DNA from 3 places in the Kitasatospora sp. NPDC001540 genome. Region 2 is predicted to be linked to each of the others. Evidence: riboswitches for the same ligand, from Rfam matches in the RefSeq annotation. Region 2 holds a riboswitch; each other region holds the start of a gene.
The links. A riboswitch is a leader RNA that binds a small molecule or an ion and turns the genes downstream of it on or off. The one in region 2 is predicted to bind thiamine pyrophosphate.

Region 1: linked by a shared signal. The riboswitch ahead of ACFY00_RS06900 (purine-cytosine permease family protein) and the one ahead of thiO (glycine oxidase ThiO) in region 2 are both predicted to bind thiamine pyrophosphate.
Region 3: linked by a shared signal. The riboswitch ahead of thiC (phosphomethylpyrimidine synthase ThiC) and the one ahead of thiO (glycine oxidase ThiO) in region 2 are both predicted to bind thiamine pyrophosphate.

What each region holds. Positions count from the first base shown of each region.
Region 1 is NZ_JBIAVO010000003.1:374,919-378,185, forward strand. Features, by position in the region: gene ACFY00_RS06895 (glycerophosphodiester phosphodiesterase) at 1-70, opposite strand, end outside; gene ACFY00_RS06900 (purine-cytosine permease family protein) at 212-1,606, opposite strand; TPP riboswitch at 1,597-1,748, opposite strand; gene ACFY00_RS06905 (S1C family serine protease) at 2,052-3,267, shown strand, end outside.
Region 2 is NZ_JBIAVO010000001.1:353,662-356,928, forward strand. Features, by position in the region: gene ACFY00_RS01605 (thiazole synthase) at 1-162, opposite strand, end outside; gene thiS (sulfur carrier protein ThiS) at 166-375, opposite strand; gene thiO (glycine oxidase ThiO) at 372-1,526, opposite strand; TPP riboswitch at 1,522-1,634, opposite strand; gene ACFY00_RS01620 (NAD(P)/FAD-dependent oxidoreductase) at 1,718-2,923, shown strand; gene ACFY00_RS01625 (Rv2175c family DNA-binding protein) at 2,945-3,267, shown strand, end outside.
Region 3 is NZ_JBIAVO010000003.1:124,183-127,449, reverse strand. Features, by position in the region: gene ACFY00_RS05770 (hypothetical protein) at 81-1,025, opposite strand; TPP riboswitch at 1,236-1,369, shown strand; gene thiC (phosphomethylpyrimidine synthase ThiC) at 1,365-3,191, shown strand; gene ACFY00_RS05760 (hypothetical protein) at 3,262-3,267, opposite strand, start outside.

The DNA of each region.
Region 1 (3,267 bases), on a different contig from region 2:
CCTCCAGCGCCCGCCGGTAGGCCTCCTCGGTGTGCTCCGGCAGCGCCGCCGAGGAGCCCCGGTGGGCGATCACCTTGACCGCCGAGCGCTCGACGCGGTCCGTCCGGGCGGCGGGCGAACCGGCCGCGCTGTGCTGGGTGTCCACGCCGACCACCGTACGCGGCGCCCGGTGGCCGCCGACCACCGGCGCGGCGACGGGCGGGTGAACAGCTCAGGGGCGCCCGACGGCCCCCGGGCGCTCCAGCGCCGTCACCGCGAGCGTGGCCAGCGCCGCCACCAGGAACGAGAACAGCGAGGCCGAGGTCCACGCCTGCGGGGTGAAGTGCACCGCCCGCTGGACGTCCCCCCAGAACCCGGTCCACCAGTCGCCGATGCCGGACGGGGCCAGCAACTGGTACACCGCGAAGCCCACCGCCCACGGCAGCAGCATCGACCAGCGCGCCGGGGCGTCCTGCGCCAGGTTCCAGCCGCGCCGGCCCGCGCCCAGGAAGTAGTCCGCCGCCAGCACCGCGAACAGCGGCACGAACACCGAGCCGATCAGGCCCAGGAACCCGTAGTACGAGTCGGTGAACTCCTTGATCTGCAGCGCCAGCACCGTCACCAGCACGCCGATCCCGCCGGTCAGCACCCGGCGGTCCACCCGCGGCAGCAGGTTGTGGATCGACATCGCGGTCGAGTACACGTTCGCGAACGACTGGTCGGTCTCCCGCAGCACCAGCACCAGCAGGAACGCCCAGCCCGCCGCGACGCCGGTGAACGACTCGAAGATCCGGTCCGCGTCCCCGCCCGACTGCAGCAGCGCCACCACGCCCAGCACGTAGCACCACACCTGGGCCACCGAGTAGCCGGAGAACGTCGCCCAGAACGCCTTCGACGAGCTGCGCGCGTGCCGGGTGTAGTCCGCGGCCAGCGGCACGAAGGACACCGACACCGCGATCACCGCGTCCGTCGCGCGCAGGAAGCCGTGCCAGTTGCCCGCGCCCGGGTCCGGGAAGCCCTGCCGGGCGAACTGCACCGTGAAGTACACCATCGCCGCGCCCACCGCGACCGCCACGTACTTGCGCAGCACCGCGATCGCGCCCAGCGGCCAGATCGTCAGCACCGTGGTCAGCGCGCCCGCCAGCACCACGAACAGCCAGCGCCAGCCCGCGGTGCCGGACACGGTCTGCGCGCCCCAGGCCACCACCGTCAGCTCGTACACGCCCCAGCCGACGCACTGCACGATGTTCAGCACCGTCGGCACGTACGACAGCCGGGTGCCGAACAGGCCGCGCAGCACCGCCATCGCCGGGGCGCCGGTCCGGGCGCCGACCAGGGCCGCCACCGCCAGCATCGCGGTGCCGATCACTGTGCCCGCGACGATCGCCGTCACGGCGGCGGCGAAGCCCAGCTCGTGGCCGGACTCGCCGAGCACCGTCGCGGCGCTGGTGAAGCCGATCAGACTCACCCCGAGGTTCGCCCACAGCGCGAACAGCGCCCGGAAGTCCAGGGTGCGCGGCGGGGCGGTGTCGAGGGTCAGCGGGGCCTCGGCACGCGCCTCGGCGGGCACCTCGGGGTCGGCCCCGGGGGTGCGCTCGGAAAACTGGGCAGACGGAACAGCCGTCATGGCCGATACTCCCTACGCCGGCATTACCCGGACAGGTTCCGGCGGTCAGCGCCCCCTCGGCCGTGGTGGCGTCACCGCCATGCCCTACGGTCGAACCGGCGCACTCTCAGCCTGGTTGGTCCAAGCTCCCGCGACGTTCTTCGGTTTACAGGAGCGACAGGCTAGCCTCCGACCGGGGGAACGCCAAGACCGGGGGTGCGACCGTCCGCATCGCGGGACCGCGGACGGGCACGTCGGCGAGCGTGCCGACGGGCCCGGCAGCGGGTGCGCCGGTGGGTGCGTCGGTGGGCATGTCAGGGCGGCCTAAGGCTTCTCATGATTTCTTCAGGGGGCCGCTTACGGTGTCCGAATCCGGCATAGGAAAAACTGTGCCCCGAGGTTGAGGACCGTGACCCCGGCGCCGCGGTTCGCGGCCGAAGGTTCTGTTCAGCGATGGAGGTCGTCCGTGAGCACCGAGCACGCGAGTGGTACCACCCCGCCGGAGAAGGCCACCGAGCCCACCGGCACCGAGGCGGTGGCCGCCGGGTCCGGTACGCCCGCCGCCCCCGCACCCGCCCCGGCCCCCGCGCCCGCACCCGCCCCGTCCTACCTGGACGCTCCGCCGCCGGTGCTGCCCGCGGCCGATCAGACCGTGCAGCTCGGCAAGGTGCCCGAGGCCCCGGCCGCCGCCGCGGCCCCCGCCGCCGCGGCCCCCGCCGCCGCGGCCCCCGCCGCCCCGGTGGACGCGCCGCCGCCGTTCCGGAACCCGTACGGCTCGGTCTCCGCACCCGCCAACCCGTACACCCGCCCGGACGAGCCGGCCAGCCCGTACGCCCGGCCGGACGAGGCCACCACCGCGGTCGCCCCGACGCTGCCCGCCCCGGTCCTCCAGGACGGCGGCCAGGCCGCGCCCGGCGACCCGAACGCCCCGCAGCAGCCGCAGCACCCGTTCGGCGCCGGCCACCCGGTCGGCGGCTGGGGCCACCCGACCGGCGGGGACGCCACCGGCGGCGCCGGCAGCGGCGGGCCCGGCGCGCCCTGGGGCACCGTCCCGCAGCCCGGCGCGGGCGGCCCCGGCAAGCGCAAGCGCGGCTCGCTGATCGCCCTGGTCGCGGCCGTCGCCCTGGTAGCGGGCCTGGCGGGCGGCGCGATCGGCGCCTCCGTCACCGACAACGGCAGGGGCAACGGCGGCAGCAGCGCCAGCCACAACAGCACCACCGTCACGGTCGGCAACACCCACCAGAACCTCGACCGGGCCCCCGAGTCCGTCGCCGGGATCGCCGCGAAGGCGCTGCCGTCCACCGTCACCATCAAGGCCGAGGGCTCCAGCGAGTCCGGCACCGGCACCGGTTTCGTCTTCGACACCGAGGGCCACATCCTGACCAACAACCACGTGGTCGCCCCCGCCGCCGACGGCGGCAAGCTCACCGTCAAGTTCTCCGACGGCTCCTCCTACAGCGCCTCGGTCGTCGGCCGCGCCCAGGGCTACGACGTCGCCGTCGTCCGCCTGGACAACCCGCCCACCGACAAGCTCACCCCGCTGCCGCTCGGCGACTCCGACAAGGTCGCCATCGGCGACGCCACCATCGCCATCGGCGCCCCCTACGGCCTGGAGGGCACCGTCACCACCGGCATCATCTCGGCCAAGGACCGCCCGGTGGCCTCCGGCGACGAGACCGGCG
Region 2 (3,267 bases):
CTGGGTGGCGGTGTCGACCCGGCGCATCGCGACCGTGGTCAGCTCGGTGCCGGAGGCCTGCAGGGCCTGCTCCAGCACCTCCAGGCTGGGCGCGCCGCCGGTGCCCATGACCAGCCGGGAGTGGAAGGTGGTGCCGCCGATGACGAGTGCGTCGTCCGCCATGGTTCAGCCTCCCTGGACGGCGGTCAGGATCTCGACCCGGTCGCCCGCGCCGAGCGGGGTGGCGGGCCACGAACTGCGGGGCACCACGGTCTCGTTGACGGCGGCGGCGACGCCGGTGTTGGCGGCCGACACCTCGGCCACCAGCGCGTCCAGCGTGGTGGTGGCGGGCAGGGTGCGCGGCTCGCCGTTGACGGTCAGGGCGATGGTGTTCATGCGGCGGCCTTCGGGGCGAAGCGGTCGGGGGTGAAGTCGGCGGCCAGCGGCGGGAGTTCGCCGTCGGCCAGGTAGGCGGCGAGCAGGTCGGCGGTGACCGGGGTGAGCAGCACGCCGTTGCGGTAGTGGCCGGTGGCGGCGACCAGGCCGTCCAGCGCGGTCGGGCCCAGCAGCGGCGCGTTGTCGGGGGAGCCCGGGCGCAGGCCCGCGCCGGTCTCCACCAGCGGCAACTCGGTGATGCCGGGCACGAGTTCGTGCGCGTCCCGGAGCAGCTCGTAGACGCCGCCCGCGGTGACGGTGGTGTCGTGGCCGAGCTCCTCGGTGGTCGCGCCGACCACCAGCTCGCCGTCGGCCCGCGGCACCAGGTACAGGTGCTGCCCGCGCACCACCGCCCGCACGTTGCGGGACAGGAACGGCCCGTGCGCGGTGGGCATCCGCAGCCGCAGCACCTGGCCCTTGACCGGACGGATCGCGGGCAGCACCCCGTCCGGCAGGCCCGGCAGCAGGTGGCTGCGCGAACCGGCGGCCAGCACCGTGCGCCCCGCCGTCAGCCGTTCGCCGGTGGACAGCCGCACGCCCGCCGCCCGCCCGTCCGTGACCAGCAGCTCGGCGGCCTCCGCCCGGTGCAGCGCCACGCCCGCCCGTTCGCAGGCGGCGACCAGCGCGGCGGCCAGTCGGCGGCCGTCCACCTGGTGGTCCTCGGCGACGTGCAGCCCGCCGCGCACGCCCGGGGCCAGCATCGGCTCCAGGCGGCGGCACTCGCGGCCGGTCAGCCACTCGGAGGCCAGGCCCAGGCGGCCGTGGAAGGCGTGCAGTTCGCGCAGCTCGGCCCGGTCGTCGGAGTCCAGCGCGACGGCCAGCGTGCCGGTGCGCCGGTAGCCGGTGTCCAGCCCGGTGGCGTCGGTCAGTTCGGCGGCGAAGGCGGCGTACCGCTCGTTCGACGCCATGCCCAGGCGCAGCAACGGCTCCTCGCCGTACTGCAGTTCGGTGACCGGCGCGAGCATGCCCGCGGCGACCTGCGCCGCACCGCCGCCCGGCCGCGGGTCGACCACCGCGACCGACAGGCCGCGCTGCGCGGTCCGCCAGGCCACGCCCAGCCCGATGATGCCCCCGCCGACCACCAGCACGTCGGGCGCGTGGGAAGGTGCCACAGCCGCTGATTCTCCCTTCGCCGGCATGACCCGGATCAGGTTCGGACGGTCGCGGGCCGCCACAGCCCGCCTCTCAGCCCGGTGCACCGGGCTCCCGTGAGGTGAAGTACCCCCACCATAACGCCGGGCCGACCCGGGCCAGAAGGCGCGTACGCAGCGTGGACGCCGACCGCGCCCGGCGCGGTACTAGGGTGGGCGGCGTGGCTGAGCTGAGGGAAACGGACCGGGTCGTCGTGGTCGGAGCGGGCATGGCGGGCGCCCAGACCGCCCTGAACCTGCGCCAGGGCGGCTGGCGGGGGCCGCTCGCACTGGTCGGCGCGGAGCTCCACCTCCCGTACGACCGTCCCCCGCTCTCCAAGGACGTCCTGCTCGGCAAGGCCGACGCCACCGCCTTCGAGATCGACTGGCACGGCCTCGGCGTCGACCTGCTCACCGGCCGCCGCGCCACCGGCCTGGAGCCCGGCCTGCTGCACACCGACCGCGGCGAACTCCCGTACGACGCCCTGGTGGTGGCCACCGGCGCCGAACCGCGCACGCTGCCCCACCTGCCCGGCGCCCGCACCCTGCGCACCGTCGACGACGCCCACGCGCTGCGCGCCGCGCTCACCCCCGGTCGCCGGATCGCCCTGGTCGGCGCGGGCTGGATCGGCGCCGAGACCGCCACCGTCGCCCGGCAACTCGGCTGCGAGGTCACCGTCCTGGAGGCCGCCGCGGCCCCGCTGGCCGGGGCCCTGCCCGCCGAACTCGGCGCCCTGATGGCCGACTGGTACGCCGCCGCGGGCGTCGACCTGCGCTGCGGCGCCGCCGTCACCGGCGCCGACGACGGCGGCGTGCTGCTCGCCGACGGCACCCACCTGCCCGCCGACGAGGTCGTGGTCGGCATCGGCGCCCGCCCCGCCACCGACTGGCTGGCCGGCGGCCCGCTCGCCCTCGACCCCGACGGCACGATCCCGGTCGACGACCGGCTGCGCACCGCCCTGCCCGGCGTCTGGGCGGCCGGTGACTGCACCTCCTACCCCTCCGCCCGCTCCGGCGCCCGCCTCGCCGTCCAGCACTGGGACCACGCCCTGCACTCCGGCGCCGCCGTCGCCGCCTCCCTGCTCGGCACCCTCGACGCCCCGTACGACCCCGTCCCGTACTTCTGGTCCGAGCAGTTCGGCCGCACGGTCCAGTACGCCGGGCGGCACGCCGGGGCCGACCACCTGCTGTGGCGCGGCTCCCCGTCCGACCCCGACTGGACGGTGCTGTGGCTGCGCGACGGCGCCCCGGTCGCGCTGCTCGCCGTCGACCGGCCGCGCGACCTGGCCCAGGGCCGCCGCCTGATCGAGCGCGGCGGCGCCCTCGACCCGGCCCGGGCCGCCGACCCCGCCGTCCCGTTGAAGGCGGCGACCCGGTAGCGGCTCGGTAGGCTGGGGACCGTGAGCGAGATTGATCCCAAGATTGACGCCCTGGTCCCCGCGTGGCTGTACCTGCCCGACATCTCCGAGCGCTGGGGCGTGGTGATCACCGAGGTCCGCGCCATGGTGAAGAACCGCACCCTGCTGGCGGTGCGCCGCGGCGAGAACAACTCCCTGCAGGTCCCCGCCGACTTCATCGAGGACGACGGCCCGGTCAAGCACCTGGTCGGCACCCTCACCGTGCTGCGCGACTGCGGCTTCTCCGACGAGGAGATCCTGGAGTGGATGTTCACCGAGGACGACTCCCTGCCCGGCACCCCGATCCAGGCCCTGCGCGAGAACCG
Region 3 (3,267 bases), on a different contig from region 2:
TCTCCCCCTCGGGGCGCCGGTGTGAACAGCGGAGGCCCGCCCGGGAACGCTCCCCCCGGGCGGGCCGCCGGTGCCGGACGTCAGCTGTGGTCACCGCTCCGGCGGCGCAGCGCGAACAGGATCCCGGCGCCGACCGCGATCACCGCACCGCCGCCCAGCGCCAGCGGCAGCGCGCTGCCGCCGCCCCCGGTCTCGGCCAGCTCCGGCACCGGGGCGGCCTGCACGGTGGTGCGGGTGGCCGTCGCGGTGGCCGTCGCCGTCGCGGTGACGGTCGGGGTGGCGGTGGTCGTCGCGGTGGCCGTCACGGTGACGGTCGGGGTGGGCGTCGGGGAGGGCTCGACCGGGGTCGGGGTCGGGGAGGGCGCGGTCGAGTACACCGCGACGTGGCCGAGGCCGCCGACGCCGAACTGGGTGCACGTCCCCTCCGGGTGCTGCGGGTCGCCGCTCTTCCAGGGGCTCGGCCGGTCGACCCAGGTGTCGTTGTCGTTGTCCAGGACCTGCTGGGGGCCGGCGCCCCACCAGAAGTGGTACTCGCCGATGTCCGCCACGGCGTTGCCCGGGGCGGAGATCCGCAGGCCGAGCTTGACGGTGCTCCTGCCGGGCACCGTGAACGCGTCCGGGACGGCGAAGCTCATCACGCCGTTGCCGTCGTCCTTCCACGCGGGCACGGCCTTCCACGTGCCGGTGCCCGGAAGCTCGTACTCGACGCCGAGCGGCACCTCGACGTTGAACTCCAGCGACTCCACCCGGAAGTTCACCAGGACGCCCGGCACGTCCCGGGAGTCCCGGTTGGTGAACTCCAGCGCGCTCTCCGCGCCCGGCGTGCCGATGACGACCGGCAGACCCGCCCCGTCCTGGTACTCGGGCCAGCTGACGGTGAGCCCGCCGCTGATCACGCCGTTGGCGCAGGGCGCGGGGACGGCCGCCGGAGCGACCGCGGTGGCGGCGCCCGTGCCCAGGGCGAGGGGTGCCAGGAAACCTGCGGTGAGGACGGCCGAAGCGGCCAGGACTCGGTAGCTGCGCACGGTGCGGGAACCCCCTGGTGAGTGGAGTCCGGTCCCGGGGGCTGAAGTTGACGTCGCGTCAAGGTGCCGCCCGGCCGGTCGGTCGAGGTCGAACGCGTGTTCCGCGCGGCAGCCTACTCAACACCGTGCGCGTCCGTACCGGTTTCGGCGCCCTGGACCGGTGCCCGTCCGGTGCCCTACCGTGGTCGGCGAACGCAGGCGGCGCACGCCCCTGCGCGGAACGGGAGCTCGGAGCACCGGGCTGAGAGGGCGCTGACGGTACGCGGGCCCGCGTACCACCTGCTGCGCCGACCGCAGGAACCTGACCGGGTAATGCCGGCGTAGGGAGTTGAAGGTCGCATGACCGCATTCACCGAGCACACGTCTGCCCACCAGCCGTCGGCCGACCGGCCGTCCGCCCACCAGCCGTCCGCCACCGGGTACCCGACCCCGGCCTGGCGCAAGGCGTACCGCCAGGGCAGCCGCCCCGACCTGCGGGTGCCCTACCGCGAGGTCCACCTCACCGACGGGCGCACCGTCCCGCTGTACGACACCTCGGGGCCGTACACCGACCCGTCGCAGCCCACCGACGTCCGCCGGGGCCTGGCCGCGCTGCGCGACCCCTGGATCCGCCAGCGCGGCGACGTCGAGGAGTACGAGGGCCGCGCGGCCCGGCCCGAGGACGACGGCATCCGGCACACCGCCCCGCGCGGCGGCGACCTGCGCAACCTGGACGCCGTCTTCCCCGGTCGCCCGCGCCGCCCACTGCGCGCCCGCGACGGTGTCGCCGTCACCCAACTCGCGTACGCCAAGCGAGGGTTGATCACCCCCGAGATGGAGTTCGTGGCCCTGCGGGAGGGCCTGGAGCCGGAGTTCGTGCGCGAGCAGGTGGCCCGCGGGCGGGCCGTCATCCCGGTCAACGTGAACCACCCCGAGGTCGAACCCGCGATCATCGGCACCGACTTCCTGGTGAAGATCAACGCCAACATCGGCAACTCCGCGGTCACCTCCTCCATCGAGGAGGAGGTCGAGAAGATGACCTGGGCCACCCGCTGGGGCGCCGACACCGTCATGGACCTCTCCACCGGCCGCAACATCCACACCACCCGCGAGTGGATCCTGCGCAACTCCCCCGTCCCGATCGGCACCGTCCCGCTCTACCAGGCGCTGGAGAAGGTCGACGGCCGGGCCGAGGAACTCAGCTGGGAGGTCTACCGGGACACCGTCGTCGAGCAGTGCGAGCAGGGCGTCGACTACATGACCGTGCACGCGGGCGTCCTGCTGCGGTACGTCCCGCTGACCGCCCGCCGCAAGACCGGCATCGTCTCGCGCGGCGGCTCCATCATGGCCGCCTGGTGCCTGGCGCACCACCAGGAGAACTTCCTCTACACCCACTTCGAGGAGCTCTGCGACCTGCTGCGCGCCTACGACGTCACCTTCTCGCTCGGCGACGGCCTGCGCCCCGGCTCGATCGCCGACGCCAACGACGAGGCCCAGTTCGCCGAACTCACCACCCTCGGCGAACTCGGCCGGATCGCCCGCGCCAAGGACGTCCAGGTGATGATCGAGGGCCCCGGGCACGTCCCGATGCACAAGATCCGCGAGAACATGGACCTGCAGAAGGAGATCTGCGACGAGGCCCCGTTCTACACCCTCGGCCCGCTGACCACCGACGTCGCGCCCGGCTACGACCACATCACCTCCGGGATCGGCGCCGCGATGATCGCCTGGTGGGGCACCGCGATGCTCTGCTACGTCACCCCCAAGGAGCACCTGGGCCTGCCCGACCGCGACGACGTCAAGACCGGCGTCATCACCTACAAGATCGCCGCCCACGCAGCCGACCTCGCCAAGGGCCACCCCGGCGCCCAGGCCTGGGACGACGCCCTCTCCGACGCCCGCTTCGAGTTCCGCTGGGAGGACCAGTTCAACCTGGCCCTCGACCCGGAGACCGCCCGCGCCTTCCACGACGAGACCCTCCCCGCCGAACCCGCCAAGACCGCGCACTTCTGCTCCATGTGCGGGCCGAAGTTCTGCTCGATGAAGATCAGTAAAAGCATCACAGAGCTGTACGGCGACAAGGCCGTGAACACCGAGTACGACGCTGAGGCCGTGGCTGGCATGCAGGCCAAGTCAGAGGAGTTCGCGGCTCAGGGCAACCGGGTCTACCTCCCGCTCGCCGACTGATCCGCCGTCTCCGATACCGCGCTGCCCTGGGAGGAAGAGGGGGCTTCCCAGGGCAGCGCTTCGACGTGCGTCAGGC